DNA from 2 places in the Massilia sp. H6 genome. Region 1 is predicted to be linked to the other one. Evidence: riboswitches for the same ligand, from Rfam matches in the RefSeq annotation. Region 1 holds a riboswitch; the other holds the start of a gene.
What was found. Region 1 has a riboswitch for thiamine pyrophosphate ahead of thiC (phosphomethylpyrimidine synthase ThiC). Riboswitches for the same ligand answer to the same signal wherever they lie in the genome.
Positions count from the first base shown of each region.

Region 2: it holds a riboswitch for thiamine pyrophosphate, as region 1 does, so the genes downstream of both, NRS07_RS13355 (TonB-dependent siderophore receptor) here and thiC (phosphomethylpyrimidine synthase ThiC) in region 1, are expected to answer to the same signal.

Region 1 is NZ_CP103371.1:1,040,459-1,056,594, reverse strand. Features, by position in the region: gene thiS (sulfur carrier protein ThiS) at 1-195, opposite strand, end outside; gene thiC (phosphomethylpyrimidine synthase ThiC) at 192-2,120, opposite strand; TPP riboswitch at 2,189-2,297, opposite strand; gene NRS07_RS04710 (hypothetical protein) at 2,361-2,654, opposite strand; gene NRS07_RS04705 (hypothetical protein) at 2,687-4,810, opposite strand; gene NRS07_RS04700 (valine--tRNA ligase) at 5,129-7,921, shown strand; gene NRS07_RS04695 (DUF2147 domain-containing protein) at 8,107-8,553, shown strand; gene NRS07_RS04690 (hypothetical protein) at 8,750-9,175, shown strand; gene NRS07_RS04685 (response regulator transcription factor) at 9,176-9,781, opposite strand; gene NRS07_RS04680 (sensor histidine kinase) at 9,778-10,902, opposite strand; gene NRS07_RS04675 (CIA30 family protein) at 10,925-12,715, opposite strand; gene NRS07_RS04670 (phosphate acetyltransferase) at 12,921-13,862, shown strand; gene NRS07_RS04665 (acetate/propionate family kinase) at 13,867-15,075, shown strand; gene ruvB (Holliday junction branch migration DNA helicase RuvB) at 15,097-16,136, opposite strand, start outside.
Region 2 is NZ_CP103371.1:2,984,461-3,000,596, reverse strand. Features, by position in the region: gene NRS07_RS13415 (serine protease) at 1-121, opposite strand, end outside; gene ribA (GTP cyclohydrolase II) at 200-871, opposite strand; gene NRS07_RS13405 (DUF3820 family protein) at 985-1,200, opposite strand; gene NRS07_RS13400 (DUF1810 domain-containing protein) at 1,264-1,683, shown strand; gene NRS07_RS13395 (NYN domain-containing protein) at 1,895-3,454, shown strand; gene NRS07_RS13390 (hypothetical protein) at 3,650-4,078, shown strand; gene NRS07_RS13385 (sodium:solute symporter) at 4,227-5,696, shown strand; gene sppA (signal peptide peptidase SppA) at 5,748-7,607, shown strand; gene NRS07_RS13375 (S46 family peptidase) at 7,763-9,901, shown strand; gene pnuC (nicotinamide riboside transporter PnuC) at 10,003-10,596, shown strand; gene NRS07_RS13365 (ATP-binding protein) at 10,593-11,126, shown strand; gene NRS07_RS13360 (HDOD domain-containing protein) at 11,217-12,197, shown strand; gene NRS07_RS13355 (TonB-dependent siderophore receptor) at 12,246-14,372, opposite strand; TPP riboswitch at 14,464-14,569, opposite strand; gene NRS07_RS13350 (VirK/YbjX family protein) at 14,735-15,703, opposite strand; gene NRS07_RS13345 (hypothetical protein) at 15,906-16,136, opposite strand, start outside.

The sequences.
Region 1 (16,136 bases):
GCCGATGGCGCGCACGATATCTACCTTGTCGCTGGCAAGCAGGCGCCGCGCCGGCCATCGCTCGCGCGGCACGATTTCGCGGTTGACCGCCACCGCCACCGCCTGCCCGGCCACGCCGATCTGGCTGGCGAGCTCCTGCAGCGACTGTCCGCACGGCACCTCAAACGGTTCTCCATTCAACTCGATCCTGGTCATGGCGCCTCGCGGTAAAGACGGGCACCGCCCTTGACGAACTCGACCGCCTTTTCCTGCATGCCCTGCTCCAGCGCGGCCTGTTCGCCAATGCCCTGCGCGGCCGCGTAGGCGCGCACTTCCTGGGTGATCTTCATCGAGCAGAAATGCGGACCGCACATCGAACAGAAATGCGCGACCTTGCTCGACTCCTTGGGCAGTGTCTCGTCATGGAAGGCGCGCGCCTTGTCGGGATCCAGGCCCAGGTTGAACTGGTCGTCCCAGCGAAACTCGAAGCGGGCCTTGGACAGCGCGTTGTCGCGCATCTGCGCGCCCGGGTGGCCCTTGGCCAGGTCGGCGGCGTGGGCCGCGATCTTGTAGGTGATGATTCCGTCCTTGACATCGGCCTTGTCGGGCAGGCCAAGGTGTTCCTTGGGCGTGACGTAGCACAGCATGGCGGTGCCATACCAGCCGATGGTGGCGGCGCCGATGCCCGAGGTGATATGGTCGTAGCCGGGCGCGATGTCGGTAGTGAGCGGGCCGAGCGTATAGAACGGCGCTTCGCTGCACTGCTCCAGCTGCAGGTCCATGTTTTCCTTGATCAGATGCAGCGGCACATGGCCGGGGCCTTCGATCATGGTCTGCACGTCGTGCTTCCAGGCGACCTGGGTCAGTTCGCCCAGGGTCTTGAGCTCGGCCAGCTGGGCTTCGTCGTTGGCGTCGTAGATCGATCCCGGGCGCAGGCCGTCGCCCAGGCTGAACGACACGTCGTAGGCCTTCATGATGTCGCAGATATCCTCGAAATGGGTGTACAGGAAGGATTCGCGGTGGTGGGCCAGGCACCACTTGGCCATGATCGAGCCGCCGCGCGAGACGATGCCGGTCAGGCGCTTGGCCGTCATTGGCACATAGGCCAGGCGCACGCCGGCGTGGATGGTGAAGTAATCGACGCCCTGCTCCGCCTGCTCGATGAGCGTGTCGCGGTAGATCTCCCAGGTGAGATCCTCGGCCTTGCCGCCAACTTTTTCCAGCGCCTGGTAGAGCGGCACCGTGCCGATCGGTACTGGCGAGTTGCGGATGATCCATTCACGCGTCTCGTGGATATGCTTGCCGGTGGACAGGTCCATCACGTTATCGGCGCCCCAGCGGATCGCCCAGGTCATCTTTTCCACCTCTTCGCCGATCGACGAGGTGACAGCCGAGTTGCCGATGTTGGCGTTGATCTTTACCAGGAAATTGCGGCCAATGATCATCGGCTCGACTTCCGGGTGATTGATATTGGCCGGGATGATGGCGCGCCCGCGCGCCAGTTCGCTGCGCACGAATTCGGGGGTGATCTCGGGCGGGATGCTGGCGCCGAACGACTGGCCCGGATGCTGGCGCCCCAGCACGCCGGCGAGCCGCGCGCCCATCGGGCCCGATTCCACCAACGAGGCAAGATATTCGCGGCGGCGCAGGTTCTCGCGCAGGGCCACGAATTCCATTTCGGGCGTGATGATGCCCTGGCGCGCGTAATGCATTTGCGTGACGTTGCGGCCAGGCAGTGCGCGGCGCGGCGCGCGCTGCAGCTTGAAGCGCAGCGCGGCGAGCGCCGGATCGCCCAGCCGTGCCTGTCCATATTCCGAGCTCGGCCCCGGCAGCTCTTCGGTGTCGGCGCGTTCGCGAATCCAGGGCAGGCGGGGCGTCGCCAAGCCGCAGCGCACGTCGATGGTGGCAGCCGGGTCGGTGTAGGGACCCGAGGTGTCGTAGACAAACAGCGGCGGATTGGGCTCGCCGCCAAAGCTTCCCGGCGTAGGCGACTGCGCGATTTCGCGCATCGGCACGCGGATATCGGGACGGCTGCCTGCGATATAGACCTTGCGGGAGTTCGGGAAGGGTACGATTGCTGCGCCGTCGACCGTGGCGGTCTCGGCGTCGAACACTTGCGTGCTCTTGAGTAGTGCGTTCATGTGGCTCCTTTGCGCAGGAGCCAGCAAAGGAGACGACGGAGACGACGGCCAATGCGGGAACCGCAAGGCTGACTAACCGACTGCTTCCCTTCGCTGGCATTATCCAGATCAGGTTCGGAGGGTATTTCTCACCCGCGCATGCATCGATATGCATGCGCAGGACCCCTAGCGTGTGCTGCCATTGCGGCAACGGAGCGGATTATAGCCCATGTGCCGTCACGGTTGCATCGTGGCGCGCCGTCACAGCATCGGCGTCTCCCTTGGCAGTGCCTGCAGTTCGAGCCTGCCCTCGACCAGGTTCGCATCGACGAAAGGCGTGACGGCAGGCGTGATCTCCTTGACCGCGCTCGGCCCGCCGTCCACGGAGATTTCAAGTCGCACGGGCGAGCTCCCGACCGGCACGTCGACACTGTCGGCGCGCGAAATCCGCAGGTCGGTGGTGACCCCGGATTTGTGGAACACCTGCTGGCCATTGACCCGCAGGCTGACGGTATCGTTGTCGAAACCGTCGCCGAGCCTTACCCGTAATGCCATGACCGTCCTCTCTTTCTGGTTGACTGCACCCCTTACGGTCTCTTGATCGACAACGCCGAATACGTCTGCAACGTCGACCGGGCGCCGTCCTCGTCGCCGATCCGGGCCTGCGACGTGGCCAGGCATTGCAGTGCCGTGCCGGTAGTGACCGGATCGAGCACGCGCGCCTCGGCCGCGGTAGAGAGCAGCGCGACGCTTTCCTCGGGCCTGGCGCCGCGCACGTCGATCCGGGTCGGGTCGTGCGCCCTGATGGTCTTGAAGGTACGCGCAGCATTGACGCCCTTGACCAGCCGTGCGTAGTTCGCCAGCGGATGCTCGCCATACCGGTCGAGAACTTCGTCGAAGGCGGCATTACCCGAGCGCAGGCTCTGGCTGTCCGATCCCAGCAGGTAGAGCAGCGCTCCCTGGTCGTCACCCATGAACAAGTCGGCCAGCGTGTCGTCGGCCGGGCTGACCGGATAGCGCACGCGCACCGTAAGAATATCCGACAGCACCTGCGAGCCGTCCAGTGCCGAATACGCGGCGCGCACACGGTATTGGCCCGGCTGCTCGAAATAGAAGCCCCCCTTGCCAAAGCCGATGTACGCGCTTTCCTGGATGGTGTCATCGGCGCCAAGCACGCTCTGGCGGTCGCCGACCAGATGGTCGATCAGTGGTTCGTAGGCGACGACTGCGCCGCCCGGCTTGCTGATGACGATATGCACCAGGCCGTGATTCGGGTGCAGCCAGGTATGGGCGCGGCGACCGCGGGTATCGGTGGCGCGCAGGCGCAGTTCCAGCACCACCGGCTCGCCCAGCGCGAAACTGTTCTGGTGCGTGGAAATGTCCAGCCTCAAGCCCGATTCGTCCTCGATCGGGTCGGCCAGTATGTCGCGGCCGAGTGCGGCGCCAGCCCCGAAGCCGCCACCACCCATGATGATGTCGTTGCGAAAGCCGTGGCGCAGGTGGATCAGTTCTTCATCGTCGAAGCGGAAATCGAAATTGCTCCAGTAGCCGGCGGCGCCCCCCTTCGGGTACTTCCAGGGGTAGTTCATCCAGGACAGCGATTCGGGCCGGCTCGTCGCCGGCGGCGAGGCCAGGTGCTTTTGCCACGAATGCAGCAGGTTGAAGCAGTGCCCGAGCTCGTGCACATAGGTGTAGAGCTGCTCGCGCTGCTTGTCGGCCGAGCTGCCGCCGATACCGGCATGGAACACGGCGCAGCCCTGGCGCTCCTTGCCGGCAAGGTCGAACATGATGCCGTACAAGAGCGGTCCTTCATCGTGCAACTGCGCGGCCACCTGCCAGACGCACCATTGCGGCAAGTCGGCCCACAGCGAAAAATGGCGTTGCATCGAGGCGTGCAGCTCGGCGTCGCTCCAGCTGGCATCGCCCCCGGCGTCGCTGACATCGATCACGTTGCCACCGGCGGTTGGCGCCATTGCAATGCCGGCTTCGGCAAATGCCGAGACGACGCCCAGCGAGCGCCCGCTCCCGCCCGACGGCAGGGTGCCGGTGTCATAGCTGCTCAGCAGCGGCGTGCCAAGGTCGGACACGCTGTCGGTTTCGATCCGCACCGTGCGGAAGTAACCGGACTGGAAGGAGCAATGGTAGGTCGCGCCAGGGGCATTGGCTGCGGTAAAGAACTGTAGCGTGGCCGCTGCCTGCGGCTGGAACAGCTGCACCCGCGGCACCGTTACCTGGACCGTCGGCGCGCTGCTGGCAAAGGTAAAGCGGCCTTTTCCCTTGACCACGTACTGGGAAGCGCTCGCCGTGACCACCGGTGCATCCACCACGAAGGACCCGACATAGGACAGGGTCTTGCCGGTGCGCTGGAAAAAGTCGCCGCTGATTCGCTTCATTGGCCGGGTGCGGTCGATATCGACGCGCAGCTCGACCTGGAAGGCGCCAGCGCTGCCGGCATAGCATCCGCTGACCGCCTTGCGGATGCCAGGCAGATGCAGGCCCGATATCGGCGCCCCCACTTGGGGCAAGATCTCGGGCGCGGTGCTTGCCGGCGCGCTGCCGGCAGCAGCGGACGCCGCGGCAGACAGGTCGGCCAGGCCCAGTTCGCCGTTGCTCAGGCCGGATATCTCTTCGTAGGTGAGCTCAGCGCCGGCGCTCGCGGCCGGCCGCTCGTCCGTGGCGGACTCCGGGCCGGTGGGATCGAATTGTGACATGGTGTTCTCCTTGACGACTTGCCTGTCGGCGCGGACCCGGCCGGCAGTTTCTGCGAAACGGCACGGTTTGTTTGGAATGACTATCCTTTTTGACCGGAAAACCGAGCAGATGATTCGTCGAAGCCGCATAGATTGGAGAAGATTTGGCATCCAAACTGACGTGGATCAAACAGTCTCCGGTTGAAAATCCGGATTACCTTTGGTGCCATGTGCCGGCGGCACGGAAGGGGTCCGTGCTGCACTGCCGCAGCCAGGATAGGCGGGCGCTGGAAGGTGACCTATAATGGTTTTTTTCTCAAATTCAACCGCCTGCATATTATGGAATTAGCCAAGTCTTTCGAGCCCGCCGATATTGAACAACATTGGCGCACCGAGTGGGAAAAGCGCGGTTACTTCGCCGCCACCATGGAAGACGGCAAGCCGTCGTTCAGCATCCAGCTGCCGCCGCCGAACGTGACCGGCACGCTGCACATGGGCCACGCCTTTAACCAGACCGTGATGGATGGCCTGACGCGCTACTACCGCATGCGCGGCCATAACACCGCCTGGATCCCGGGCACCGACCACGCCGGCATCGCCACCCAGATCGTGGTCGAGCGCCAGCTCGACGCGCAAAAGATCTCGCGCCACGACCTGGGCCGCGAAGCCTTTGTCGAAAAGGTCTGGGAATGGAAGGAAAAGTCGGGCAATACCATTACCGGCCAGATGCGCCGCATGGGCACCTCGCCCGACTGGCAGCGCGAATACTTCACGATGGACGAAACCCGCTCGAAGGTCGTCTCGGAAGTGTTCGTGCGCCTGTACGAGCAGGGCCTGATCTACCGCGGCAAGCGATTGGTCAACTGGGACCCGGTGCTGGGCACCGCCGTCTCCGACCTGGAAGTCGATTCGCAGGAAGAAGACGGCTCGATGTGGTACATCCAGTATCCCCTGAGCGATGGTTCCGGTCACCTGACGGTAGCCACCACCCGTCCTGAAACCATGCTCGGCGACGTCGCCGTGGCGGTCGACCCGACCGACGAACGTTACACCCATTTGCACGGCAAGATGCTGACCCTGCCGCTCACCGGGCGCCAGATCCCGGTGATCGCCGACAGCTATGTCGACAAGGAATTCGGCACCGGCTGCGTCAAGATCACGCCCGGCCACGACTTCAACGATTATGCCGTCGGCCAGCGCGCCGGACTGGCGCCGATCACCATCATGACGCTCGACGCCAGGATCAACGAGAACGCCCCGAGCCAGTACCAGGGCCTGGACCGCTTCGCCGCGCGCAAGCAGATCGTGGCCGACCTCGATGCGCAGGGCCTGCTCGAGCAGGTCAAGCCGCACAAGCTGATGGTGCCGCGCGGCGACCGCACCGGCGTGGTCATCGAGCCCATGCTGACCGACCAGTGGTTCGTCGCCATGAGCAAACCGGCGCCGGAAGGCAGCTTCAATCCGGGCAAGTCGATTACCGAAGTGGCAATGGAAAAAGTCGCCAGCGGCGAGGTCAAGTTCGTGCCCGAGAACTGGACCACGACCTACAACCAGTGGCTGGGCAACATCCAGGACTGGTGCATCTCGCGCCAGCTATGGTGGGGTCACCGCATTCCGGCCTGGTATGCGCCCGACGGCCAGATCGTGGTCGCCCGCACCGAAGAAGAAGCGCAGGCCAAGGCGCAGGCGGCCGGCATTACCGGCCTGCTGCGCCGCGACGACGACGTGCTCGACACCTGGTTCTCGTCGGCGCTGGTGCCCTTCTCGACCATGGGCTGGCCGGAAGAAACGCGCGACATGTCGATGTTCCTGCCCTCGTCGGTGCTGGTGACCGGCTTTGACATCATCTTCTTCTGGGTCGCGCGCATGGTAATGATGACGACCCACTTCACCGGCAAGGTGCCGTTCGAGACCGTGTACGTGCACGGCCTGGTGCGCGACTCGCAGGGCCAGAAGATGTCGAAGTCGAAGGGCAATACGCTCGATCCGATCGACCTGATCGACGGCATCGGCCTCGATGCGCTGGTGGCCAAGCGCACCACCGGCCTGATGGACCCGCGCGCTGCAGAAAAGATCGCGAAGGCCACCCGCAAGGAATTCCCGGACGGGATTCCGGCCTTTGGCAGCGATGCCGTGCGCTTTACCATGGCAAGCTATGCTTCGCTGGGCCGCAACATCAACTTCGACCTGGGCCGCTGCGAAGGCTACCGCAATTTCTGCAACAAGATGTGGAATGCGACGCGCTTCGTGATGATGAACACCGAAGGCAAGGATTGCGGCCAGCCCGACCCCGCCGACCTGTCGCAGGCCGACCGCTGGATCATCTCCCTGATGAACCGCGCCGAACTCGACGTAGCCAAGGGTTTCGCCGACTACCGCTTCGACAATATCGCAAGCAGCATCTACAAATTCGTGTGGGACGAGTATTGCGACTGGTACCTTGAAGTAGCCAAGGTCTCGGTCCAGCAGGGAACCGAAGCGCAGCAGCGCGCCACCCGCCACACCTTGCTGCGCGTGCTGGAAGTGATCCTGCGCCTGGCGCATCCGATCATTCCGTTCGTGACCGAAGCGCTGTGGCAGGCGATCGCGCCGCTGGCCGGCAAAACCGGGGACAGCATCATGCTGCAGCCCTACCCGATCGCCGACGAAACGCAGATCGACGAAGCCGCCGAAGGCTGGATGGCCCAGCTCAAGGACCTGACCAATGCCACCCGCAACCTGCGTGGCGAGATGAAGCTGTCGCCGTCGGTACGCGTGCCGCTGATCGTCGAGCCGGGCAACGCGGCGGACCGCGCCAACATGGCCGGTTTCGCGCCCTATATCCAGTCGCTCGGCAAGCTGCTCGAAGTGCAGATCGTCGAGGCCCTGCCGGAGTCGCCAGCGGCGGTGTCGATCGTCGGCACCACCAAGCTGATGCTGAAAGTCGAGATCGACGTCGGCGCCGAGCGCGAGCGCCTGTCGAAGGAAATCGCCCGCATCGAAAGCGAGATCACCAAGGCCAATGGCAAGCTGTCGAGCGAAAGCTTCGTGGCGCGCGCACCGGCCGCGGTGGTGGCACAGGAAAAAGAACGTCTGGCGAACTTCTCGGCGACGCTCGACAAAATGCGCGAGCAGCTGGGCAAACTGGCATAAGCTGGCATAAGCCGCCCGGCTCGAGCACAACGCGGCCAGTGGCCGCGTTTTTTATTGGATGGCAGCTTGACGATGGGGCGCTTCGCGCGCGCCCGGATTGGAATGCTTCCTCAGTTTCCGATCACCCCACTGTCAACACAGTTTGCTACACTGACCCCGCTTGATAACAACACTGGAGACTGACAATGCGTAAACTGATTGGGGCAAGCCTGATTGCCATGCTGGTCGCTGTTCCTGCGGCGATGGCGCAAAACGCCTCGCCGGCGGGTATGTGGAAAACGATCGATGACGAAACCGGCAAGCCGAAGTCGCTGGTGCGCATCACCGACGAAGGCGGCGTCCTGACTGGCAAGATCGAGAAGCTGTACCGTCCTGCCGACCAGGACCAGAATCCGAAATGCACCGCCTGCGAAGGTACGCGCAAGGACCAGCCCTTGATCGGCATGACGATCCTGTCGGGCCTGAAGAAAGACGGCAACGAATACACCGGTGGCGAGATCATCGATCCGGCCAAGGGCAAGACCTACAAAAGCAAGGCGCAGCTCAAGGACAACGGCACCAAGCTCGAAGTGCGCGGCTATATCGGCGCGCCGATGTTCGGCCGTTCGCAGACCTGGGTGCGCGACCAGTAACAGCCTGAACGGGGGACGGCCGCCCGTCCCCCTCACCGCCTTCACCGCCCTCTTCCCCTCTATGGGCCAGCCATCCGCGCGCCAGTAAAATTGGTTTTTTGGTAAGGTTTGCACTTGCTGCAGCTCTTGCACACCACATTACTGAAACGAGGATTAGCCCCATGTTGCAATCGAAGCCGTCCCGCGGAGGACGCCGATGATCTTCCTGCGTCTTGCCTGCCTGCTAATCGGGGTCATGGTGCTGGTGGCTCCACCGGTCGTGTTGTTCCCCGCTGGCGCACTGTCTCCAAACCTGGCCTTGACCGCCGCAATCGTCATGCTTTTGCTGCTGGCGTCGGCGGGGTTCTTCTTCATCGCCATTACAGGACACCGGATCAGGCGCGAGCCCGCGCTGCGCCGCCTGGGCGCCATGCTGCTGGGCGCGCCCCTGCTGCTTGGTGTCGTGACCCTGTGGCTCGGCACTGACCCGACCACCCTGTGGATGAGCGCCATGCTGCTCGGCCTCACGCTGATTGTCTTGCTGGTCCTGGTGTATCCACTGCTCACGGGTCCGAGTGCAGCGCGCCTGCGCGCCCGCGATGGCCGCCGCGGCCGGCGCGAGCCGATGCTGTACCAGGCATGACTACAGCCAGCCAGCGTCGCGCGCCATCCGGTAGGCTTCGACCCGGTTGGCCGCACCAAGCTTGCTGATCGCCTCGGACAAGTAATTGCGCACGGTGCCTTCCGACAAATGCACCTGGCGTGCGATGTCGGCGCTGGCGCGCCCTTCGCCGGCCAGGCGCAATACCTGGCGTTCGCGCTCGGTGAGCGGGTCGCTGCCCCCGCTCCAGCTTTCCATCGCCAGCTCGGGCGCGATCGCCCGCCCGCCCCCGTGCACCGCGCGGATTGCCGCAGCCAGCGCATCGACCGGCGCATCCTTGAGCAGGTAACCGCGCACGCCCGCTTCCATTGCCCGCCGCAGGTAGCCGCTGCGCCCGAAAGTGGTTACCACGATCACTTTTGCAGCCAGGCGCTGCTGCTTGATCTGGGCCGCCAGTTCAAGCCCGGTCATCTGGGGCATCTCGATGTCGGTCAGGACGATGTCTGGCGCCAGGTCTTCGCACAGCGCCAGCGCCTGCCTGCCGTTGGTGGCGGCACCGACCACCTCGAAATCGGGCTCTAGCCGCAGCAGTGCGGCCATGGCACCCAGGACCAGGTTCTGGTCTTCGGCCAGCAGGATGCGGATCATGTCGCGGCTCCGGCGGGAATGCGCAATTCGAGTTCGAGGCCGGCGCATGCGCGCAGGGCGAGCTTGCCGCCGACCGCAGCCACGCGTTCGCGCATGCCGGACAGGCCGTTGCCATGGCGGATATCGGCTGGGCTGCGCGCCTGTCCATCGTCGGCGATGCGCAGCACGGCCACGCCGTGTTCGAGCGCGAGCGACACGCTGCAGCGCGTTGCACCGGCATGCCGGACCACGTTGGTCACGGCCTCGCGCAGTGCCAGCGCCACCACGTTCTCGGCGGCTGGCGCAAGCGCGAAGCGCTCGACCTGCTCGTGCAGCTGCACATCGGCGGCGGCCAGGCTGGCACGGGCACTGGCCAGTGCATGGGCCAGGCCGCTCTCGCGGTAGCCGCTGACGGCGGCGCGCACTTCGGCCAGGGCCTGGCGCGCGCTGGTTTCGATGTCGGCGATCTCGCGGGCGCAGGACTCGGCATCGCGGTGCACGAGTTTGCGCGCCAGTTCGGCCTTGAGCGCGATCAGCGACAGCGAATGCCCAAGCAGGTCGTGCAGGTCGCGCGAGATGCGTTCGCGCTCGGCGATGGTGGCCAGGTGCTCGACTTCTTCCTGCTTGCGCACCAAGGCCTGGCGCGAGCGGCGCAGGCGTGCATCCATCACCGAGCCCACGCCCACCGGCAGGCTGATGGTCAGGATCGGCATCAGGAACAGGAAACGCATGCGGGTATCGGCGATCAGCAGCGAGGTAAGCAGGGCCAATACGATCACCCCCGCGATCGCCAGCACGGCGCGCCGCAGGCGCAATATCCCGGCGGCGGCGGCGCAGGCAAAGATGAAGAAGGTCGCGGCGCCGACGTTCCAGCGCACCCAGAGCGCGCCGATCAGGCAGCACGCCAACATGCAGGCGAGAACCTGCCAGCCGCGCGCCCAGAAGCTGGCGCAATACAGCGCGACGAATACCACCAGGGTCAGCACCAGCAGCGCCGCTTCCAGCGCGCTCGGCGGCACGTAGAAATACTTCCAGCCCATATAGCCAAGGCTGAGCAGCCAGAAATACGGCAGCTTGCCGTGCTCGGGCGGAATCCACGGCCCTGCCAGCACCCTGTCGAGCCCCTGCCTGATCCTGTTCATCACGCTTCCGTTGTTAATGTTCTTATTGGGCCAGCAGACGCACGTCGGCGATCTCGAAGCGGTAGTCGCCCGGCTGTGGACCGGCGTTGAATCCTAACATGGTCATGGCTGCCGGATCGATGCCCTTGAGCTCACTGAAGGGCACCGTCACCTCGGTCCACTCCGGCCCGGCGGTAAAGGACTTGGCACCGGGTATGCTCACCCCCTGCGACATCGCGATCACCTGGTAACGCTTGCCGTCTCCGCGCGTTTTAAACCGCACCAGCCTGGCAGCGGAAAGGTCGACCGCCTGCATCGGTGCGGCGCCCGGCATGAAGGCCACACCGGCCCAGGCGAACGGCAGCCCTGGCGCCACTTTCGCCTCGACCGCGAGCGGTACTTCGCCTCCCGTTAACGCGAGACCGGCGGCCAGGGCGACGGTCGATTTGCCGCCCGCAAAGCCGTCGGTCGACGGCCCCCACCCCATGCCGAAGGGGCTGGCCAGGCGTTGTTCGCTGAACTGGCTGATGCGCCCGTCTGCGGGCAACGCCAAGGGCTGTTTACCGGGCTGCACGGCTTTTGCCACCCGCTCGCGCTGGGCCACGCGCAGGGCGTTCGCGCTCTCGCCATCCTTCCACACTTCGACGATCCGGCGCGTGGCCAGGATGTCCGCTGCCGGGTTGCCATCGACCAGCAACAGGTCGGCCTTGTAACCGTTCTCGATGCGGCCGCGCTGCCCGAGCCTGAACGCTTTCGCCGGCACGCTGGTTGCCGCCGCCAGCGCCTGCACCGGAGTGAGCCCCGCTTCGACCAGCGCCTTCAGTTCACGATGCATGCTCACGCCGTACTGCGTGCCGGGGTTGCCCGCGTCGGTCCCGGCCAGCACCGGCACCCCTGCCGCGACCATCGCGGCGGCCACCGCCTTCGGTGCGATGAGTTTTTCGGGATGCGCGCTGGCACTGTAGCTTGCCTTGAGCGGCGCCTGGGCATCCTTGTCGAGCAGGCCGGCAAAGTCGGCAGTAGCGAGCAGGTCGTCGCCGCGCCAGCCCGCCATGCTCTCGAGCACGGCGAAGGTGGGAATGATAAAGGCTTTCTTGCTGGCAGCCAGCTTGGCCAGCCCCTTGGCATCGCTCGAGGTCCCTGGGAACAGGTGCACCAGGCCGTCGGCGCCGGCCTCCAGTACCGCGCGCGCATCCTGCTCGTTGCCGATATGGACCACCGCCAGCTTGCCGCGCTTGTGCGCCGCCTCGATCACGGCTTTCGTCGTTGCCAGGTCGAGCGACTTGAACCCGTAACCCGTCTCCATCACGATCTTGATGAAATCCGATCCTTCGGCGATGCGGGCATCGACGAAGGCCTGCGCGTCTTCCGGCTTGCTCAAGGTCGGGATGGCAATGCCAAACTGGGTGCCATGCCCGTTCGGCGCAGTCACCAATGTGCCGGCCGAGAACAGGTCGGCGTGCTGGTGCTTGCCGCCTGCGCGCATGGCCTTCTTGGCGGCCTTCATCATCGCCACGTCGGTGAACATGTCGACCTGGGTGGTCACGCCGAACAGCACCGGCAGCTCGAGGTAACGGAAAGCGTGGGTGTGCGAGTCGATCAGGCCGGGCAGCAGGGTGCGGCCCGCGCCGTTCACCACCCGCGTGCCTTTCGGCACCGCGCCGCGGAAATTCGCATCGACGATGACGCCCTGGTCGAACAGCACCGAGCGGCGTTCGATCACGCGCTCGCCGTCGAACACGCGCACGTCCTGCACCAGGGTGGGGGCGGCGGCGGCGGCACTTGCCAGGCAGAGTGCGGCGGCGGCGGACAGGACTTTCAAGGTGGTGTTCATGCTTTCCTCGCTTCGTGGGTGTGTAGCCAGTATGCGGACAAGGCGGGGGCGCCGATAGAAGCAGGCGCCATCAGTTTGGGGTGACATTTGTCATAACGGCCACTTTACTGGCAACCTGCGGCACACCGCAGCCATGCCCGCGCACGCGTCCGCGTCCGCTCCAGCATTACTGCTATGCTCGCCGCTGTTACCTTTGGGAGGAGCCATGACCACGCCGCATCCACAGTTCGACCGGTTGATCGACGCCGCCCGCCGCGTCGGGCCCGTGCGGGTCGCCGTGGCGCACCCATGCGACCGCTCGTCGCTCGAAGCTGCGCTGGACGCCTTCAAGATCGGGCTGATCGTTCCGGTCCTGATCGGGCCGCGCAGCCGCATCCTGCGCACCGCGGACGAGGGCGAGCTCGATATCGGCATGCTCGAATTGATCGACACGCCGCATAGTCATGCCTCGGCCGCGCGCGGCGTCGAACTGGTGCGGGCGGGCCAGGTGGAGGCACTCATGAAGGGCAGCCTGCATACCGATGAGCTCATGGGCGCCGTGATCAATGGCGTTACCGGCCTGCGCACCGCCAGGCGCTTGAGCCATTGCTTCGTGATGGAGGTGCCGGGACACCCCGAACCCCTGATCATCACCGATGCCGCGGTCAATATCATTCCAACCCTGGCCGACAAGGTCGACATCGTGCAAAACGCCATCGACCTCGCGCACGTGCTGGATTTTGAAGAAGTGCGGGTCGCCATATTGGCAGCAGTGGAAACGGTCAACCCCAAGATGCCAGCCACGATCGACGCTGCGGCGCTGTGCAAGATGGCAGACCGTGGCCAGATCACCGGCGCCCTGCTCGACGGGCCGCTGGCGATGGACAATGCGATCGACCCGGAAGCGGCGGCGATGAAAAACCTGGTTTCGCCGGTGGCCGGGCGCGCCAACGTGCTGGTCACCCCCGACCTGGAGGCAGGCAACATGCTGGCCAAGAGCCTGAGCTTCATGGCGGGAGCCGGGGCCGCCGGCATCGTGCTCGGCGCCCGGGTGCCGATCATCCTGACCAGCCGCTCGGATTCGGTAGAAGCGCGCCTTGCTTCGTGCGCGGTGGCGGTGCTGGTCGCGCATCGAAAGCTGGCCGGTGAACGCCTGCTGGGGGCTTGAGCCGATGGCGTCCACCGGCCAGATCCTGGTCCTGAACACGGGCTCGTCGAGCATCAAGTTTTCGCTGTACGAGAGCGGGGCCGCCGACTTGCTGCTCAAGGGGCTGGTCGAGAACCTGCAGACTGGGCCGACGCGGTTCCTGGTGCAGGATGCGGCGCATGACACCGTGCACGAACAGTCGTGGCCGCAGGCGCTCGATCATGCGGCGGGCATGCAGGCCCTGCTCGCCTTTCTCGATAGCAGTAGCCGCAGCGGCGGCGGCGGCGGCGACCAAGGCTTGCGCGCGGTCGGGCACCGCATCGTGCATGGCGGCGCGCTGTACAGCGGACCGGTACGCGTAAGCGAAGCGGTATTGGCCGAGCTCGACAAGCTGGTACCGCTGGCGCCCTTGCACCTGCCGCATAACCTGGCCGCGGTGCGGGCGGCGATGCAGATGGCGCCGGGCGTAATGCAGGTTGCCTGCTTCGATACCGCTTTCCACCGTTCGCAACCCGCACTGGCGCAAGCGTTTGCGCTGCCGCCCGAGATCACCGAGCTTGGCATCCACCGCTATGGCTTCCACGGCCTGTCGTACGAATACATCGCCAGTCGCCTGCCGCAGGCCGAACCGGCGCTGGCCGGCGCCAGGGTAGTGGCGGCGCACCTCGGCAACGGCGCCAGCATGTGCGCGATGCATGCCGGGCGCAGCGTGGCGAGTTCGATGGGCTTTACCGCCATCGACGGCTTGCCGATGGGGACCCGCTGCGGGGCGCTCGATCCGGGCGTGGTGCTCTACCTGATCGACCAGCTCGGAATGGATGTGGCGGCGGTCCAGGATCTGCTTTACCTGCAATCCGGCCTGCTGGGGGTGTCCGGGATCTCGTCCGACATGCGCACGCTCGAGGCCAGCGAGGCGCCGCGCGCGCAGCTGGCGATCGACCTGATGGTGTACCGGATCGGACGCGAGCTCGGTTCGATGGCGGCGGCGCTCGGCGGCATCGACGCCCTGGTGTTTTCGGGTGGAATCGGCGAAAACAGCGTCGCACTGCGCGCCGCCGTGTGCCGCGCCGCGGACTGGCTGGGCGTGCAGATCGATGCGCAAGCCAATGCCGCCCCCGGCAAGAGCGTGGTGCGCATCAGCGCGGCGGCAAGCGCGGTATCGGTGTGGGTGGTGCCCGCGAACGAAGAGTTGATGATTGCCCGCCACACGCTGGACATCGTCGAGCAGTCCTGACGCGCAGCGCCGCCGCTGTCCTTACGCCGGCGGCAGGCTGTCCCACAAATCGCCCGTCGGGCTGATGCGCGGGGCGGCTACGCCGAAGTGCCGGTAGGCCAGCGGGGTGGCGATGCGCCCGCGCGGGGTGCGCTGCAAATAGCCTTGCTGGATCAGGAAGGGTTCGAGCACGTCTTCGATGGTGTCGGCCGCTTCGCCGATGGCCGCCGCCAGGTTGCCGATGCCAACCGGCCCGCCGCCGAACTTGAACAGCACCGCTTCGAGCAGCTTACGGTCCATCACGTCGAAGCCGACCGAATCGACGTCGAGCATCTTCAGCGCCAGGTCGGCGACCGACTTGGTGATCTCGCCGTTACCCTTGACTTCGGCATAGTCGCGCACGCGCCGCAGCAGGCGGTTGGCAATCCGCGGCGTGCCGCGCGCGCGGAGGGCCACTTCGTGGGCGCCGTCGCGGTCGATCGGGGCGCCCAGCAGCGCTGCGCTGCGGGTAACGATCTTGGTCAGCTCGTCGACGTTGTAGAACTCGAGCCGGGCGACGATGCCGAAGCGGTCGCGCAGCGGGTTGGTCAGCATGCCGGCGCGGGTGGTGGCGCCGACCAGCGTGAACGGCTGCAGGTCGAGTTTCACCGAACGCGCGGCCGGGCCTTCGCCGATCATGATGTCGATCTGGTAGTCCTCTAGCGCCGGGTACAAAATCTCTTCGACCACCGGCGACAGGCGGTGGATCTCGTCGATGAACAGCACGTCGTTGCGCTCGAGATTGGTCAGCAGCGCTGCCAGGTCGCCCGGACGCTCGAGCACGGGGCCCGAAGTCTGGCGCAGGTTGACGCCCATCTCGCGCGCGATGATGTGCGCCAGCGTGGTCTTGCCCAGGCCAGGTGGGCCAAACAGCAGCGTGTGGTCGAGCGCTTCGCGGCGGTTGCGCGCGGCGTGGATGAAGATCTCGAGCTGGGCACGGATCTTTTCCTGGCCAACGTATTCTTCGAGCTGCTTCGGGCGCAAGGCGCGTTCGATCGCCTCTTCGTTGGGCGACGCCGGAGCCGCGTCGATGACGCGCTGTT
Region 2 (16,136 bases), 1.9 Mb from region 1:
TCGCGCCGGCGCCACGGCCGGCTGCCGGGACCGCGGCCGGCCGTGGCGTCATGTCAGATTGCGCCCCGGCCAGGCCAGCGGCCAGGCAAGACAGGATCAGCGCAAGCGCTAGGTGTTTCATGCATTCTCTTGGTAGCAAGTCGAAACCCTATCTTGCCACCGGTCAGGCGCCGTGCGCGCGCGTTAGGCGCACACGGACTCAGCGCGTGCCTGGCTCCACCAGGACATCGGCCAGCGGCGTCATCATGTGCCCGAGCTTGGCCTGCTTGGTATCGAGATAGCTATTGTTAAAGGCATTGCGGTTGACCAGCAGCGGCACCCGTTCACTCACCTCGATGCCGAGCCGGGTCAAGGCATCGATCTTGCGCGGATTGTTGGTCATCAGGCGCAGCGTGCGCACCCCGAAGTGGGCCAGCATGGGCTGGCACAGCTCGTAGTTGCGGGCGTCGGCATGGAAACCGAGCTGCAGGTTGGCCTCGACCGTATCGGCGCCGGCTTCCTGCAGCCGGTAGGCGCGGATCTTGTTGACCAGGCCAATGCCGCGCCCCTCCTGTCGCAGGTAGAGCAGCACGCCGCGGCCTTCTTCGGCGATGCGCTGCAGCGCGCCTTCGAGCTGGGCGCCGCAGTCGCAGCGCTGCGAGAACAGCACGTCGCCGGTGAGACATTCGGAATGCACGCGCGCCAGCACCGGCGCGCCGTCGCTGATATCGCCCAGCACCATCGCCAGGTGTTCCTTGCCGGCCGGGCCGTAGCCCGGTCCGTGCTCGACAAAGGCATGCAGCGTGAACTGCGCCCACGGGGTCGGCAGAGCGCACGAGGTGACGTAGTCGAGCAGCTGGTCGTCGGTCGGCAGGGCGGGTATGGCGGACATGGGTTCTCGTTCATGGAGCGTATTGCGGTAACCGGGTAGTTTACCGGAAATCCGCCTCAACCGTGCGCCAGTCCCGACGCCGGCACCCCGGGGCACGGTGCGCCGCCGCCGTTTCAACGCGCGCGGCGCAGCGGATCGAGCAGGCTGCGCAGGTCGTTATGATCGAGTTCAACCATCAGGGCCAAGAGCTGGCCCAGTTCGCCGCGGGGAAAGCCCTCTCGCGCGAACCAGGCCAGGTAATGGCCGGGAAGGTCGGCGATCTTGCGGCCTTTGTATTTGCCGAAGGGCATCTCGCGCTCCAGCAGCAGGGGGAGGTGGTTAGTGTTCATCGTGCCGCACTTTAGCAAAACCCCGGAACGTTGTAGCATTTGAGCGACCAGGAGGTGATCATGATGCAAACCGACTTCGACCTCGAGCGTTTCGTCCATGCGCAGGCACCGGTGTACGCCACCGCGATCGCCGAGCTGCGCGCGGGCCACAAGCGCACCCACTGGATGTGGTTCATCTTTCCGCAAATCGCCGGACTAGGCCATAGCGACATGGCGCAGCGCTACGCACTGGCCAGCGGCGACGAGGCCGCGGCCTACCTGGCGCATCCGGTACTCGGGGCGCGCCTGCGCGAATGCGCATCGATCGTGGCCAGCCTCGACGGCCGCACGGCCGAAGACATCTTCGGCCACCCGGACGACCTCAAGTTTCGCTCATCGATGACGCTGTTTGCCGACGTGGCGCCGGACGAAGAAGTGTTTCAGGCCTGCATCGACAAGTACTACGACGGCGAACCCGACGACGCTACGCTGGCGCGCCTGTAGGCCGGTCGGCGAGGTTTTCTACCGAAAAGAGTTGCCCGGCCCGGGCTCGATGGCGCTGTTGGTCAGGGTAAATGGCCTGCAAGATAGGCAAAACGCCCAACCGGTCGTGCTTGCCCTTGGCCGTCCCGGATGCACGGGGAGCGCCAAGCACGAGCGTGTTGCGTATAATTCACCGTCAGCTCGTTCATCCATTACCAGAAAATAACAACTCATGGCATCTTCCGACAACATCAGCATGGCGGTGTTCTGCGACTTCGAAAACGTCGCTCTCGGCGTACGTGACGCCAACTACGAGAAATTCGATATCCGCCCGGTGCTCGAACGCCTGCTGCTCAAGGGCAGCATCGTGGTCAAGAAGGCTTATTGCGACTGGGACCGCTACAAGGCCTTCAAGGCCCCGATGCACGAAGCCAATTTCGAGATGATCGAGATCCCACATGTGCGCCAATCCGGCAAGAATTCGGCCGATATCCGATTGGTCGTCGATGCGCTCGACCTGTGCTACACCAAGTCGCACGTCGACACCTTCGTTATCATCTCCGGCGATTCCGACTTCTCGCCGCTGGTGTCGAAGCTGCGTGAAAACGCCAAGCGGGTAATCGGCGTGGGCGTCAAGCAGTCTACGTCCGACCTGCTGGTGGCCAACTGCGACGAATTCATCTTCTACGACGACCTGGTGCGCGAAGTGCGGCGTGTCGCCGCCAAACGCGACGAGCGCAAGGCCCAGCCGCAGAACAACAAGCGTCCGAGCGACGACAAGCGCAAAGAAGAGCTCGAAGCGCGCAAGGTGCAGGCCCTCGAGATGGTGGTCGAGACCTTCGATGCATTGATTTCCGAGCGCGGCGACACCGGCAAGATCTGGGCTTCGCTGCTGAAAGACACCCTCAAGCGCCGCCGTCCCGACTTCTCTGAAACCTACTATGGTTTCCGCACTTTCGGCAACCTGCTCGAAGAAGCGCAGAGCCGCGGCCTGTTCGAATTCGGCCGCGACGAAAAGTCGGGCACCTACGTATTCCGTAGCACCAATGCCCCGATGCCGATGCCGGTGCCAGAACTGGCGCCTGGCGACAGCGGCGAAGACGAGACCGATGTCCAGCCAGATGCCGCCGCCGAGGCCAAGCCAGAACCGCGCCGCCGCAGCCGTGGCGGTCGCAACAAGGGCGCCGGGCGCGGCGAAGCCGCCGACCAAACGGTGCCGGAAGCGGCCGAGCCGACGCCGGAAGCTGCCGAGCCAGTGCCGGCCGAGCCGCAAGCCGATCTTGCCGAGCCGGTGCAAGCCGCGCCGGAACCGCGCGCCCGCGGCCGCGGGGGACGCAATAGCTATCGTGGTGCGGCAGCAAGCGCGGCGCCGGAGCCGGCCCTGCCAGAGCCGAACGAGCAAGAAGCCGAGCTGGAGCCGGTCGCGGCGCCGCTGCCTGACGCGCCCCAACTCGAGCAGGCCGACGTGAAACCGGCAGTCAAGGAACGCCGCCGCGCTGCGCGCAAGCCGGCTGCGCGCAAGGCTGCCGCCGACACTACGGCACCAACGGAACCAACGGAACCGGCGCCGGAGGCGCAGGCGCAAGTCCAGGAAGTTGCTGAAGTCCGTCCGGCGGTGCCGGCTGCGGTGGCCTACGATCCCTACGACGAAGACGACGACACCAGCGACGACGTCGATGGCAACGTTGCCGAGGGCGCCATCGTGCGCAAGAAGTCCACGCGTCCGGCCCGCAAGCCGGCGGCGCGCAATGCGGCGCCGCGCGGACGTCGTCCGGCCAAGGCGAAAGAGTAAGCGCCAGCATCTTCGGCGGTAAAACAAGGGGGGGCGGTGCACTGGCATCGTCCCCTTTTTTTGTTCGCCGGGTGCCTGCGCAGCCGCGCACCGCGTGCGCCATCTCGCCGCGGCCAATGCGATAATCTCAGCGCCTGCCTGTGCGGGCCGACGGGGCATCCGCTCCGCACGGTAAGACCTCCCCGGGAGCCTGCCATGGACATCGTTGCCGCAGTTTCTTCTGCAATCGTGGCCTCGCTGCTGGCTGCGCCCCTGCAGGCCGCGCCGCCCGCCGACCATCCCATCGTCGGTATCTGGACGCTGAGTCTGCCCACACTAGGCTGCTCGGAAACCTACCGCTTCCGCGCCGACGGCACCACCCTGGTTACCAGCGCCGAAGAAGTCTCCGAGAGCCAATACCGCATTCCCGACAAGCCCAGCGCGAACGGCTTCTACCGGCTGGACGACCAGGTCGTCAAGGACAATGGCAAGAAAGACTGCGCCGGAGTCATCATGAAGGCTGGCGCCAGGGCCACCAATTTCATCCGCTTTCATCCGTCGGGCATGCTATTCCTGATGTGCGCCGACGAAACCATGACCAGCTGCATCGGGCCATTCCAGCGCGTCAAGGGCGAAGAAGCCTGAACCTTGGCGCGGCGCGCGTATATCGCTGCGTTGACTCCTTCCACCCTCGATAGCCATTGGCACCAATGGCGCCGGAGCCTTGCGGCATTCCCCGCGACTTCGCCAGCGTGTATATTGCTGGGCGAAACGACAACCGCATTGGAAATTCATGTCACCGGTACTCCTGTTTTGCATCCTCGTAGGCTATTTTCTATTACTGCTCGCGGTCGCCTGGGCTACCTCGCGCAACGCCAACAACGACAGCTTCTTCATTGGTAACAAGAGTAGCAACTGGATGCTGGTGGCCTTTGGTATGGTCGGCACCACGCTCTCCGGCGCCACCTTCATCAGCGTGCCGGGCGCAGTGGGAAGCGATGGTTTTGGATATGCCCAGATCTTGATCGGCTATGTAATTGGCTATATTGCCGTGGCCTATATCCTGCTGCCGCTGTACTACCGGCTCCAGCTGACGTCGATCTACCATTACCTCGACCTGCGCCTGGGGCGGCGTGCCTACCAGAGCGGGGCGGGCTTTTTCATTATCTCGCGCCTGCTGGGGGCCACCGCGCGCCTCTATCTGGTCGTGAATATCCTGCAGGCGATCATCCTCGACAGCCTGGGCGTGCCGTTCTGGATCACGACCCTGGTCATCCTCGGCATGATCCTGCTGTACACCTACCAGGGTGGTGTCAAGACCATCGTCTGGACCGACACCCTGCAGACCACCTGCATGCTGTTCGGCCTGTTCGCCTGCGTCTGGTTCCTGCTCGGCGAGCTGGGAATGTCGATCCCGGCCAGCCTCGACGCGCTGCAGTCGCAGGGCCTGGCGCGGGTCTTCACGACGGATGTCGACAGCCCGAATTTCTTCCTCAAGCAGATCATTGCCGGCATCTTCATCGTGCTGACCATGACCGGCATGGACCAGGAAATGATGCAGAAGACTATCTCGGTCAAGACGCTCAAGGATTCGCAGAAAAACCTGCTGACCCTGACCGCGGTGCTGGTGGTGGTGTTGATGAGCTTTTTGTTCCTGGGCGGGCTGCTCTACCTGTATGCCTCCATGGTCGGCCTTGGCGCTACCGGCGACAAGATCTTTCCAGCCGTGGTAATGGGCCACTTGCCCCCGACGGTACAGATCATCTTCCTGATCGCGCTGATCTCGGCGCTGTTCCCGAGTGCCGACGGCGCCATCACCGCGCTGACCTCGTCGTTCTGCATCGACATCCTCGGCATCAAGCGCCGCACCGACTTGACCGAGCAAGGCAAGGAGCGCCTGCGCCGCCGCGTGCACCTGGGCTTCGCAGCGGTGTTCCTGTTCCTGGTGATGGGCTTCAAGCTGGCCGACAGCCCGAGCATGATCGTCGTGATCCTGAAGCTGGCCGCCTATACCTATGGCCCACTGCTGGGCCTGTTCGCCTTCGGCATGCTGACGCGCCGCGCGCTGACCGACCACCTGGTGCCGTTTATTACGATCGGCGCGCCCATCCTTTGTGCCTTCCTTGAGTACAATCAGGCACTCCTGCTCGGTTCCTACCGCCTTGGGCTGGAATTGCTCATGGTGAATGGCATACTGGTGTTTGCCGGCCTTTATGCGATTTCGCATGAAGAAAAAGCCGGGACGGCTGCCGTCGTGGCCTGACACTGTGGCCTGACGCTGCGGCCAGATCAATGATTGACTTACGGAGTATCGATGGCTTTTAGACCTGTTAGAGCGCTGCGTCGCGGTTTCGGCATGCTGTGGAATGCGGTGGACATGACCCGCCGCACCGTGATGAACCTGCTGTTCCTGTTGATCGTGGCTTTCATCCTGATCGTCGCCTTCTCCGGCGGCGGCGTCAAGCCGATCGGCAGCAAGAGCGCGCTGGTGCTGGAGCTCAAAGGCGACCTGGTCGAGCAGCACGAGTCGAGCTTCCAGGACACCCTGCTCGACAGCGTCAGCGGCGACAGCAAGCGCAGCGTGCGCCTGCGCGATGTGCTCACGGTGCTGGAACAAGCCCGCACCGACAAGAGCATCACCACCGTGGTGCTGCTGCTGGACCAGATGGATGGCGGCGGCATGGCCATGCTGCGCGAAATCGGCAGCGCCATCGACCGCGTCAGGGCGTCCGGCAAGAAGGTCGTGGCCTGGGGCGGCAGCTACGACCAGAAGCGCTACCTGGTGGCGTCGCACGCCGACGAAATCTATGTCCACCCAATGGGCATGGTCATGATCGAAGGCTTCGGCGGGCGCCGCAACTATTACCGCGACGCGCTCGACAAGCTGGGGGTGACGGTCAACCTGATCAAGGTCGGCACCTACAAGAGCTTCGCCGAGCCGTATGTCGCTAATGGTCCCTCAGAGGCTTCCCAGGAAGCCGACCGCTTCCTGTACAACGCCTTGTGGCAGGACTACACCGCGCAGGTCGAGAACAACCGCAAGCTGCCGGCCGGCAGCGTCGCCACCTGGATCGAGACCCTGCCGCAGCAGATGGAAGCGGCCGGCGGCAATGCGGCGCGCGTGGCGCAGTCGGCCAAGCTGGTGGACGGCCTCAAGACCCTCGACGAAATCCGCGACATGCTGGTCAAGCGCGGCGAGTACGACGAGCGCATCAAGTCGTTCCGCCAGATCGGCTACCACGACTACCTTGGCCGCCAGCAGATTACGCCCTTCGGCGACGCCGTCGGTGTGATTGTCGCCTCGGGAAACATCACCGATGGCGCCAGCGGCCCGGGCGTGGTCGGCGGCACCACCACCGCCAACCTGATTCGCCAGGCGCGCGAAGACAAGCAGGTCAAGGCAGTGGTGCTGCGGGTCGATTCGCCGGGTGGCAGTGCCTATGGCTCGGAACTGATCCGCCGCGAACTGGAACTGACGCGCGCTGCCGGCAAGCCGGTGGTGGTGTCGATGGGCAGCGTCGCGGCCTCGGGCGGCTACTGGATTTCGATGGCGGCCGATGAAGTGATCGCCGACCCGGCCACCATTACCGGCTCGATCGGCGTGTTCACCATCTTGCCGACCGCCGAGAAGATCGGCGACAAGCTCGGTATCCATACCGGCGGCTATACCACCACCTGGCTGGCCGATGCCTACAACCCGCTGCGACCGATCGACCCGCGCTTCACGCAGCTGGTCCAGAGCAGCGTCAATCACGTCTACAGCGAATTCACCACCAAGGCCGCGGCGGCCCGTAATACCACGGTAGCCAAGATCGACGAAGTGGGCCAGGGCCGCGTCTGGACCGGCGCCCAGGCCAAGGAGCGTAACCTGGTCGACCGTCTCGGCAATTACCGCGACGCCCTCGACTCTGCGGCCAAACGCGCCAGCCTCGGTGCCGATTACCGCGTCGCCTATGTCGAGCGGCCGGTAACCAAGATCGAGCGCTTCCTGAACCTGATGGGAGCGTCCACCGTGCAGGCGGTGAACATCCAGGTCAGGCTTGGCCTGCTGGACGCGGCGCTGCCGGCCGGCCCGGTGAACCAGGTCATGCAGGACATGGCGTTTTTGAAGGACGTGGCCGGTGGCAGCAAGCCGTTTGCCGCCGTCACGCACTGTCTGTGCGCGACGCCATGACGGATCGGTAGGGCACAGGTTCGATGACAGGATCGTGGCAGCGGCCGGAACCCTTGCTGAGCGCTGCATTGGGCGTCAATACGCCGAAAAACGGCCTGTCACCCGGTCAACAAAGTTATACTCCCGGCTGCTTTTCCAATCATCCTGGGGTTATTTTGTTCAAATCAATCGTCTTGCCTGTCGCCTTGCTGGGCGCCGCGGCCTGCGCCGCCGCCGATGAAGGCCAGTGGCAGCCGCACCAGCTGCCGCAACTCAAATCCGAACTCAAGCGCATCGGCATCACCATGCCCGCCGAGAAGCTGGCCGACTTGGGCAAGCATCCGATGAGCGCGATCGTGTCGCTGGGCGGTTGCTCGGCCTCGTTCGTCTCGCCCGACGGCCTGGTGGTCACCAATCACCACTGCGCCTACGGCGCGATCCAGCGCAATTCGACCCCGGAAAAGAACTACATCGTCAATGGCTTCCTGGCCAAGACCCGCGCCGACGAACTGCCGGGCGGTCCGAACACGCTGGTGTACGTGACTGAAAAGGTCGAGAACGTCACCGGCCGCGTGCTCAAGGGTATCAGCCCATCGATGCCGGGCCGCGAGCGCCACGAGCTGGTGCAGTCGCGCATCAAGGCCTTGATCGCCGAATGCGAAACCGACAAGTCGACCCGCTGCTCGGTGCCGGCCTTCCATCGCGGCCTTGAGTACTACCGCGTCAAGCAGCTGATGATCCGCGACGTGCGCCTGGTGCATGCGCCGTCCGACCACATTGGCAATTTCGGCGGCGACATCGACAACTACGAATGGCCGCGCCAAACCGGCGATTATGCCTTCCTGCGCGCCTATGTCGGCCCCGATGGGCGCCCGGCCGATCCGTCGCCAGAGAACGTTCCATACAAGTCGAAAGACTTTTTGGTGGTATCGAGCCAAGGCCTGAAGAACGGTGACCCGATCCTGCTGGCTGGCTACCCGGGCCGCACCAGCCGCTACAAGCTGCCCGCGGAAATCCGCTTCGCGCGCGACATCGACTTGCCGGCCAAGGCTGCGAGCATCACCGCCGACCTGTCCGTGATCGCCGCCGCCACCCAGGGCAACCCGGCCTGGGACGTGCGTTATGCGAGCGTCGCCAAGAGCCTGAACAACGTGCTCAAGAAAACCCAGGGCCTGCTCGACGGCTTCGCGCGCAAGGATATCGCCGCCATCAAGGACGTGCAGGATGCCCAATTCCGCGCCTGGTATAAACAGAACGGCGATGGGTCCAGGAAGTTGCTGGACGAGCTCGACGCCGTGATCGCGCAGGATATGGCGCTGTCACGCCAGGAAGCTGCCTGGCTTGAGGCCACCCACAGCGACCTGCTCAAGAGTGCGCGTACCCTGTACCGTTTGGCGCTGGAACGCCAGAAACCGGATGCCCAGCGCGAAGCCGGCTACCAGGAGCGCGACCTGTCGTTCATCAAGGCGCGCCTGACCCGCCTCGAGCAATCGTTCGTGCCGAGCGTGGATGAAGCCCGCTACGGCGCCGCGCTGGCGCGCTACGCGCGGATCGACGCGAAGCTGCGCCCGCCAGGACTGGACGCGCTGCTGCCGGCACCGACTGCGCTCAACGCGATGGTCAAATCGAGCGAACTGAGCGACACCGCCAAGCGCCTGGCATGGATCGGCAAGGATCCGGAAGCCATGCGCCGGTCGAACGATCCCTTTATCGGGCTGGCGGTGCGCCTGCACGATACCGGCATGGCCCTGGAGAACCGCCGCAAGGAACTCGAAGGCAATCTCGAGCGCGTGATCCCGCAATACATGAGCGCCGTGATCGCCTGGAAGAAATCGCAAGGCAAGCCGGTCTACCCGGACGCCAACTCGACGCTGCGCGTGACCTTCGGCACCGTGGCGCCCTATGCGCCGCGCGACGGTTTGGTCAAGGGGCCGTTCACGACCGTTGAAGGCATTGCCGAGAAGGCTACTGGCAAGGAGCCGTTCATCGCCCCGGCCGCACTGCTCGAGGCGATCGAGCAGAAGCGCTATGGCGTATTCAAGGATGCCGCGCTGGGCACGGTGCCGGTGAACTTCCTGTCGAGCGCCGACACCACCGGCGGCAATTCCGGTTCCGCGGTGATGAACAAGCACGGTGAGCTGGTAGGCCTGAACTTCGATTCCACCTACGAATCGATCACCAAGGACTGGTATTTCGACAGCGCCATCACGCGCGCGATCCATGTCGATATCCGCTACATGCTGTGGGTGATGAAAGAGGTCGACCATGCCGACAATCTGCTTAAGGAAATGACGATCAAATACCCGAAGCGGTAAGCGGGTTTGGCACAGTGACAGGGCGCGGCGCACTCTTGGTGCCGCGCCCTTGAGCTATCCACGCCTGGCTGCTACCATCCGGCGTCTTCCGATCGGACTGCATGAACGACACGCTTAACTTCGCCGGACTGGCGACCACGCCGCTGGAACTCATCTCCTTTTTGCTGGCGATCACCACCGTGATCCTGAACATCCGACAGCTGCACTGGGCCTGGTTGTTCTCGATTGCGTCTTCCGCCACCTATGCGGTGGTGTTCTTCGATGCCAGGCTGTATGGCGACATGGGCCTGCAGTTCGTCTTCATCGCCGCCTCCGTCTGGGGCTGGTACCAGTGGCTGCACGGCGCGGCCGCGCAGCCACTGGTGGTAACGCGCCTCAAGCGCGCCGCCTGGGGCTGGGCGATTGCCGGCTGGGCCCTGGGTTACGCGCTGCTGGCGGCTTTCCTCGACCGTTTTACCGACACCGACGTGCCGCATGCGGACGGCTTCCTGACCGCCGGCAGCCTGCTGGGGCAGCTGCTGCTGGGCCGCAAGAAGGTCGAGAACTGGATCGTCTGGATCGTGGTGGACGTGCTCTATGTCGGCCTGTACGTGTTCAAGGGCCTGAACCTGACTGCCGTCCTGTACGCGCTGTTCGTGGTGCTGGCCTGTATCGGGCTGCGCGCCTGGTCGACGATCGCGCGGAGGGATGCATGAGCGCGAGCGCGGCGCCGGTGCGCAGGGTTGCGCTGTTGGGCGCCGAATCATCCGGCAAATCCACGCTGGCCGAGGCACTCGCGGCGCACTATCGAACCGTGTGGGTGCCCGAATACCTGCGCGAATTTGTCGACCGCCACGCGCGCGTCCCCTTCGAGAGCGACCAATACCCGATTGCCTGCACCCAGTTGGCACGCGAAGACGGGGCCGCCCTGCGCGCGCGCCGCTTCCTGTTCTGCGACACCACGCCCCTGATGACTGCCTTGTATAGCCGCCAGTACTGGGGCCGCGTCGATCCCCAGCTGGCCCGGCTCGACAGCCGGCACGACTACGCCTTCACCCTGGTCACCGCGCCCGACGGCCCGTGGGAGGCGGACGGCCTGCAGCGCGAATCGGAAGCAGTGCGCCAGCACGTGCACCGGATGCTGCTGGAAACACTCGAGGCCCGCGCCATTCCCTACCTGCTGCTGACCGGCGAGCTGCCCGGCAGGCTGCGCCAGGTCGAGGCCTTGCTGGGTCCTGCGCGCTGAATTCTCCGGTCAAGGAAACGCTCGCTGGCACTATGATTTGTTTCTGCACGGTATTAGAATAGATTTTTCTGTGATCGATGGCGGTGTATCGTGAAAAAATGGCTAGACCGCTTGATAGGCGGCACCAGCAAGGAGACCGATACGGCCCCCGGCGCCGGCGCCGGCGTAGCCGCGGCGGGCGACGGTGCCGAGATGGCGCTGGAGATCGATTCCGCCTATTACCGCTGGCTGACCGCGTCCTGCGGCACCAATGCCCGATCCGAGGTTGAAGCAGCCATCCTGGCCGAGGTGCATGCGCTGGCCGGTGATCCCGAGAATGCCTCTGGCCTGGTGCCGCGGATTCCCGACCTGGTGGCGCAACTGCTCAATGCCTTGTCGAACGAGAACATCTCGAGTGCGGCGGTGGCCGCCGAAGTGGGGCGCGACCTGGTGCTGGTGGCCGAAGTCATTCGCGAAGCCAACAGCGCCTATTACCGTCCGGCCAAGCCGATCGAAACGCTCGACGGCGCGGTGGCGATGCTGGGCCTGAACGGCCTGCGCATGCTGCTGGCGCGGATCGCGTTCCGGCCGCTGGTCAAGGTCAAGGTCCAGGGAGTGGCGCGCGCGGTGGCGCCATCGGTCTGGCGCCATTCCGAACGCTGCGCCTTCGCCGCCAGCGTGATGGCGCCGGGACTGTCGGCCAGCGTGTTCGAAGCCTACCTGGCTGGCCTGATGCAGAACGTCGGCCTGCAGGTCGCTTTCCAGGTCGCCGACCGCCATGGCGAAGGCAAGGTGCCGGCTGCGGGCAGCTTCGGAATCGCGCTGTTCGCGGCCAGCCGCCAATTGTCGTCGGTGATCGCGCAACATTGGGAGTTTCCCGCCGACGTGGTCGAGGCGATCGCGCGGGCCGGCGACGCCGACGCGCTGGATGCCACGCACCTGACGCAGGCCCTGGTCCAGGGCGACCGCATCGCCAAGCTGCGCCTGCTGCTCGACGCTGGCGTGATCGAGCCGGAGGACAGCTTCGTCAGTACCGGCTTGAACGGATTCCAGCGGCGCTGCCTGGGCAAGCTGGCCGACCTGGCCGATTAGCCTGGAAGCTGTTAGCCTGCCCTGCCTGGCGCAGGGCAGGTGCGTCGTTCAGAAGTCGAACTGGGCCGACAAGCGCAAGCTGCGCGGCGCGCCCGGCAGCAGGTAGCCGCCCAGCGACTGCGTCACGTCGCGCCAGTAGAACTTGTCGAAGACGTTGTCCACGCGGGCGCGCACGATCACATGGGTTGCGCCGAACTTGAGCGCATACGAGGCGCCTGCTCCGGCCACATGATAGCCCGGCACCACCGCACGGTTGGCAGGGTCGAAGGCCTTGCTGCCTGAATACTGCCACAGCGCGTGGACTTTCAGCCCGGCCACCGCCGGCACCGCATATTCTACCCACGCCGTCGACCGCAACTCGGGCACGTTGGTAACGCGCTTGCCCTCGACCGCGGCGTCGCCGGTGCCGTCCTGTCTTGCCTGCAGCGCCATCAGCGACAGGCTGTAGTTCAGGTCTGCATTGAGCCGGCCCTGCGCCGCCAGCTCCAGGCCGCGGTGCCGCTGCTGGCCGGCGCGCACGAAACTGCCGGCCGCGTCGACGTATTCCAGGCCCTGGCGGATATCAAACAGCGCGGCCGACACCATGGCGCCCCCCGCGAGGATGCCCTTGACACCCAGCTCGGCCTGTTTCGAGCGGCTTGGCGGCAACGCGCTGTTTTCATTGGTAGTGCCCATCTCGGCGATGCCGCCGTGCTGCAGGCCGTGGCTGAGCGACCCATAGACGCTCCAGTCGCGCAGCGGCTTGTAGACCAGCGCCACGCTCGGCAGCACGAAGTCGTCGTCGGCCCGGACCCATGGCTGGTCGATTTCCGCCAGCTCGTCGCGCTTGAGCCTGACGTAGCGCAGGCCGGTGTGCAGCGTGAACTGTTCCGACAGCGTCGCGACGTCCTGCACGAACAGCGCAGTCTCGCGGTCGCTGCGGCGTTCCTGCACCGGACCGGTGACCGGGTTGCCCGGGGCTGGATCGACCGGGCGGTTGAGGTAGATATTGCTGTAGCCGGCGTAGTCGTAGACGTATTCGCCGAAGCTGTCGTGGCGCTCCGATATGGCGGCGCCGACGGTCAAGGCATGGCGCACGGCGCCGGTGGCGAAGCGGCCCTGCAGCATGGCCTGCGCGCCCCACGGGGTCTTGCGTTCGCCGACACTCTGGTAGTCGTAGACGTCGTAGTCGCCGTTCGAGCAGTAGCCGGGGTAGAAGCCGTCGCCCTCGTTGCTGCAGCCGTAGGGGAAGGCGGTGTAGTCGTCGCGCTTGAACCAGTGCTTGTTGGCCTTGGCAGCAAGGTTCCAGTCGGCATTGATGCGGTAGTCAAAGCGCAGCCCGAGGTTGCTGGTGTCGGTTTCCACCGGCTTGGTCCAGGCCTGGGCATTGAGCAGCGTCCTGGGCGAGACGCCGGTCGGCAACGCCTCGTTGCGCAGCAGCTGGTAGCCTGGCGCCGTGATTTGCGAGCGGTGCTGGTGGTCGAGGTCCAGGCCGAGCAGGGCATCCGGGCTGAGCTGCCAGTCGAAGGCAAACGACACGAACTGGCGCTCGCCGTCGGCGCCGCGCACATAAGATTGAATGTCTTCGGCAGCGGCATTGATGCGGTAACCGAAGCGGCGGTCGGCGAAGCGCCCGCCCAGGTCGACCGACCCGTGCACGGTGCCGCGTTCGCTCAGCTCTAACAGGGCCGAGCGCAGCACGTTAGCGGTCGGGCGCTTGGTCACGAAATTGATCATGCCGCCCGGCGCCGCCACGCCTGCCTGCAGGCCGGCCAGCCCACGCAGGGTCTCGATGCGTTCCTTGTTCTCGAGCGGAATCGGAGCGTCGGCCGGAATCGCGATGCCGTCCTTGCGGTAGCTGGTGGCGTTGTCGAGTGCGAAGCCGCGGATCGAGAACTGCTCGGCATAACCGACCGCGTTGTAGGCGTCGCCCACCGAGGCGTCGAAGCGGGCCGCATCGGTGACGTTGCGGATCGACAGGTCTTGCATCTGGGCGCGGGTCAGGGCGCTGATCGCGGCCGGGGTATCAAGTAGTGCTGCGTCGCCAAAGCCGCCGATGCTGGCGCGGTCGCTGGCGACCCAGCGGCTACCGGTAACGACCACCGAGGCCACGCCTTCAGGCGTTTGCTGTGCGGATGCGGAAAACGCCTGCAGGACGGCGCAGGCAAGAACGGATTGCTTCAGGTTGAATGTCATGTGTTTGCTCGTCTTCGCGCACCACGGATGGCATCGGGCGCGCTGCTTTGATGAAAAGCCGGAGCCAACGTGGGGAAGGGCAAACAAGAATGGGCACTGCGTTGCGCTTTCCTTCGCTGGCATTATCCAGATCAGGTACGAAGGGACTCTCTCACCCGAAGCGCGCACATGCGCGTCCAGGACCCCTAGCGAGGCGGCAGTGTAGCACGGCTGCTTGCGCGCGTGGTGAATGTGGCAATGCAGGAATTGCGCAAGCACTGAAGATGCCGCGCCGCGCCGCGCAGGCAGTCAATTCTGCCCACACTGTGGGCTTGGACCAGCGCAGGTGTTCGGCGCAGGTGCGAGCCAGTAAAAAACCCGGCTCAGGCCTGCGCGGTTGCAGGCGTGCTCACCTTGTGCATCTGATCGGCCTGCGCCGGCACCATGTGGCGCAGCAGGGTGCTGCGGGTGGCGTCGCCGATCGTGCGCCAGTATTCGCGGCGCTGGGCGGCGCGCTTGCGGTGCTTGGACGGCATCTCTGACAGCGGCTTGAGGTAAAACGGAAGGGTGATCAGGTAGCCGCGCCCTGGCATCTCGGTGCCGCCAAGGACCTTCCAGAAGCCGTCGTAGGCGTTCTCGAAATGCTTGACGTCACGCGGGTTATAGGCGATGTGCGCGCTGCACTTGATGCCGATTACCCGGTCGATTCCAAGCGCCTGCGCCACGCCCTGCATGGCGGCGAAACAGAAAAAGCTGGGCGAATTGTTGGGGAAGGCCAGCTCGAAGGCGTCGAAGGCGGCGCCCGAGTCGATCCAGCGGCCCTGGTTGCGAGTGACGAAGGGCACGGTCGGCAGGTCGACGCCGGCCAGCCGGCCGTCAATCCAGGTGTACGACAGGCGGTGCAGGTACTTGCCGTCGGCGACCAGCGAGATGGTGAGGTCGCCCTCGGCATCGCCGCGCGGCGCCATCTCGAGTCGCAGCAGGAAACTGTGGCCGCCGCTGTCTTGCTGCCACAAGCAAAGTCCGCCGCTGCCCTTGGCGCCATAGACCAGCTGGTGGTAGGCGCTGCCGAAGGCGCTGTCTTCGAAGCGGTAATGCGACAGCACGCATTGCACGCGCTGGCGCGCGCTCAGTCCGGTTGCCAGGTAGCTGCGGTGGCTCAGGTGATGAAACAGGTCGTCATTGGGCGGGGCCGCAACAAAACGGCGCACCAGGTCGAGCCGGCACAAGGCCTGGTGCTCGCGCCAGTAGCGCAGCACACGCAGGCTGCGCACGACGCTGAGGATCCAGGAGGCGGGCGTGCTCTGGCCGCGGCGGGCGAGCAGGTGCCTGGCGAGATGAGCGAAAATCATGCGGGGCGCTCCAGTCGGCGACAAGTTGCGGACGCCGCGCTGGCGCCCAGTCGTTATCTCAATGCCCGCCGGAAAGGGCGGACTAGCTCAGCAGAAATTAGTTCTGAAAAGCATTATCTACCGAAAAGCTAGCTTGTGCCCGGATACTGCAGAGGAAAGTACCACGCAAAGCGCAAATGGAAGCCCAGGTCGGAAGAAGCGTTCATGTCGTCTCTTTCTTTATCTCTGGTGCGGGACTTTTTTCGCCTGACAATCGCGATAAGCCTAGCATGCTAGGGCGGCGCCACGCTTCGACTTCATCGCCGATCATTGAGCTAGAGCGAAACACACCGGAGGAGCGATCGCCGAACTTTTTCAGATTCCACAGCCCATGCACCGTCAGGATCGAGTCGATTTTTTTAATTTCAGATTTTTTAAATTCCAGATATGACCT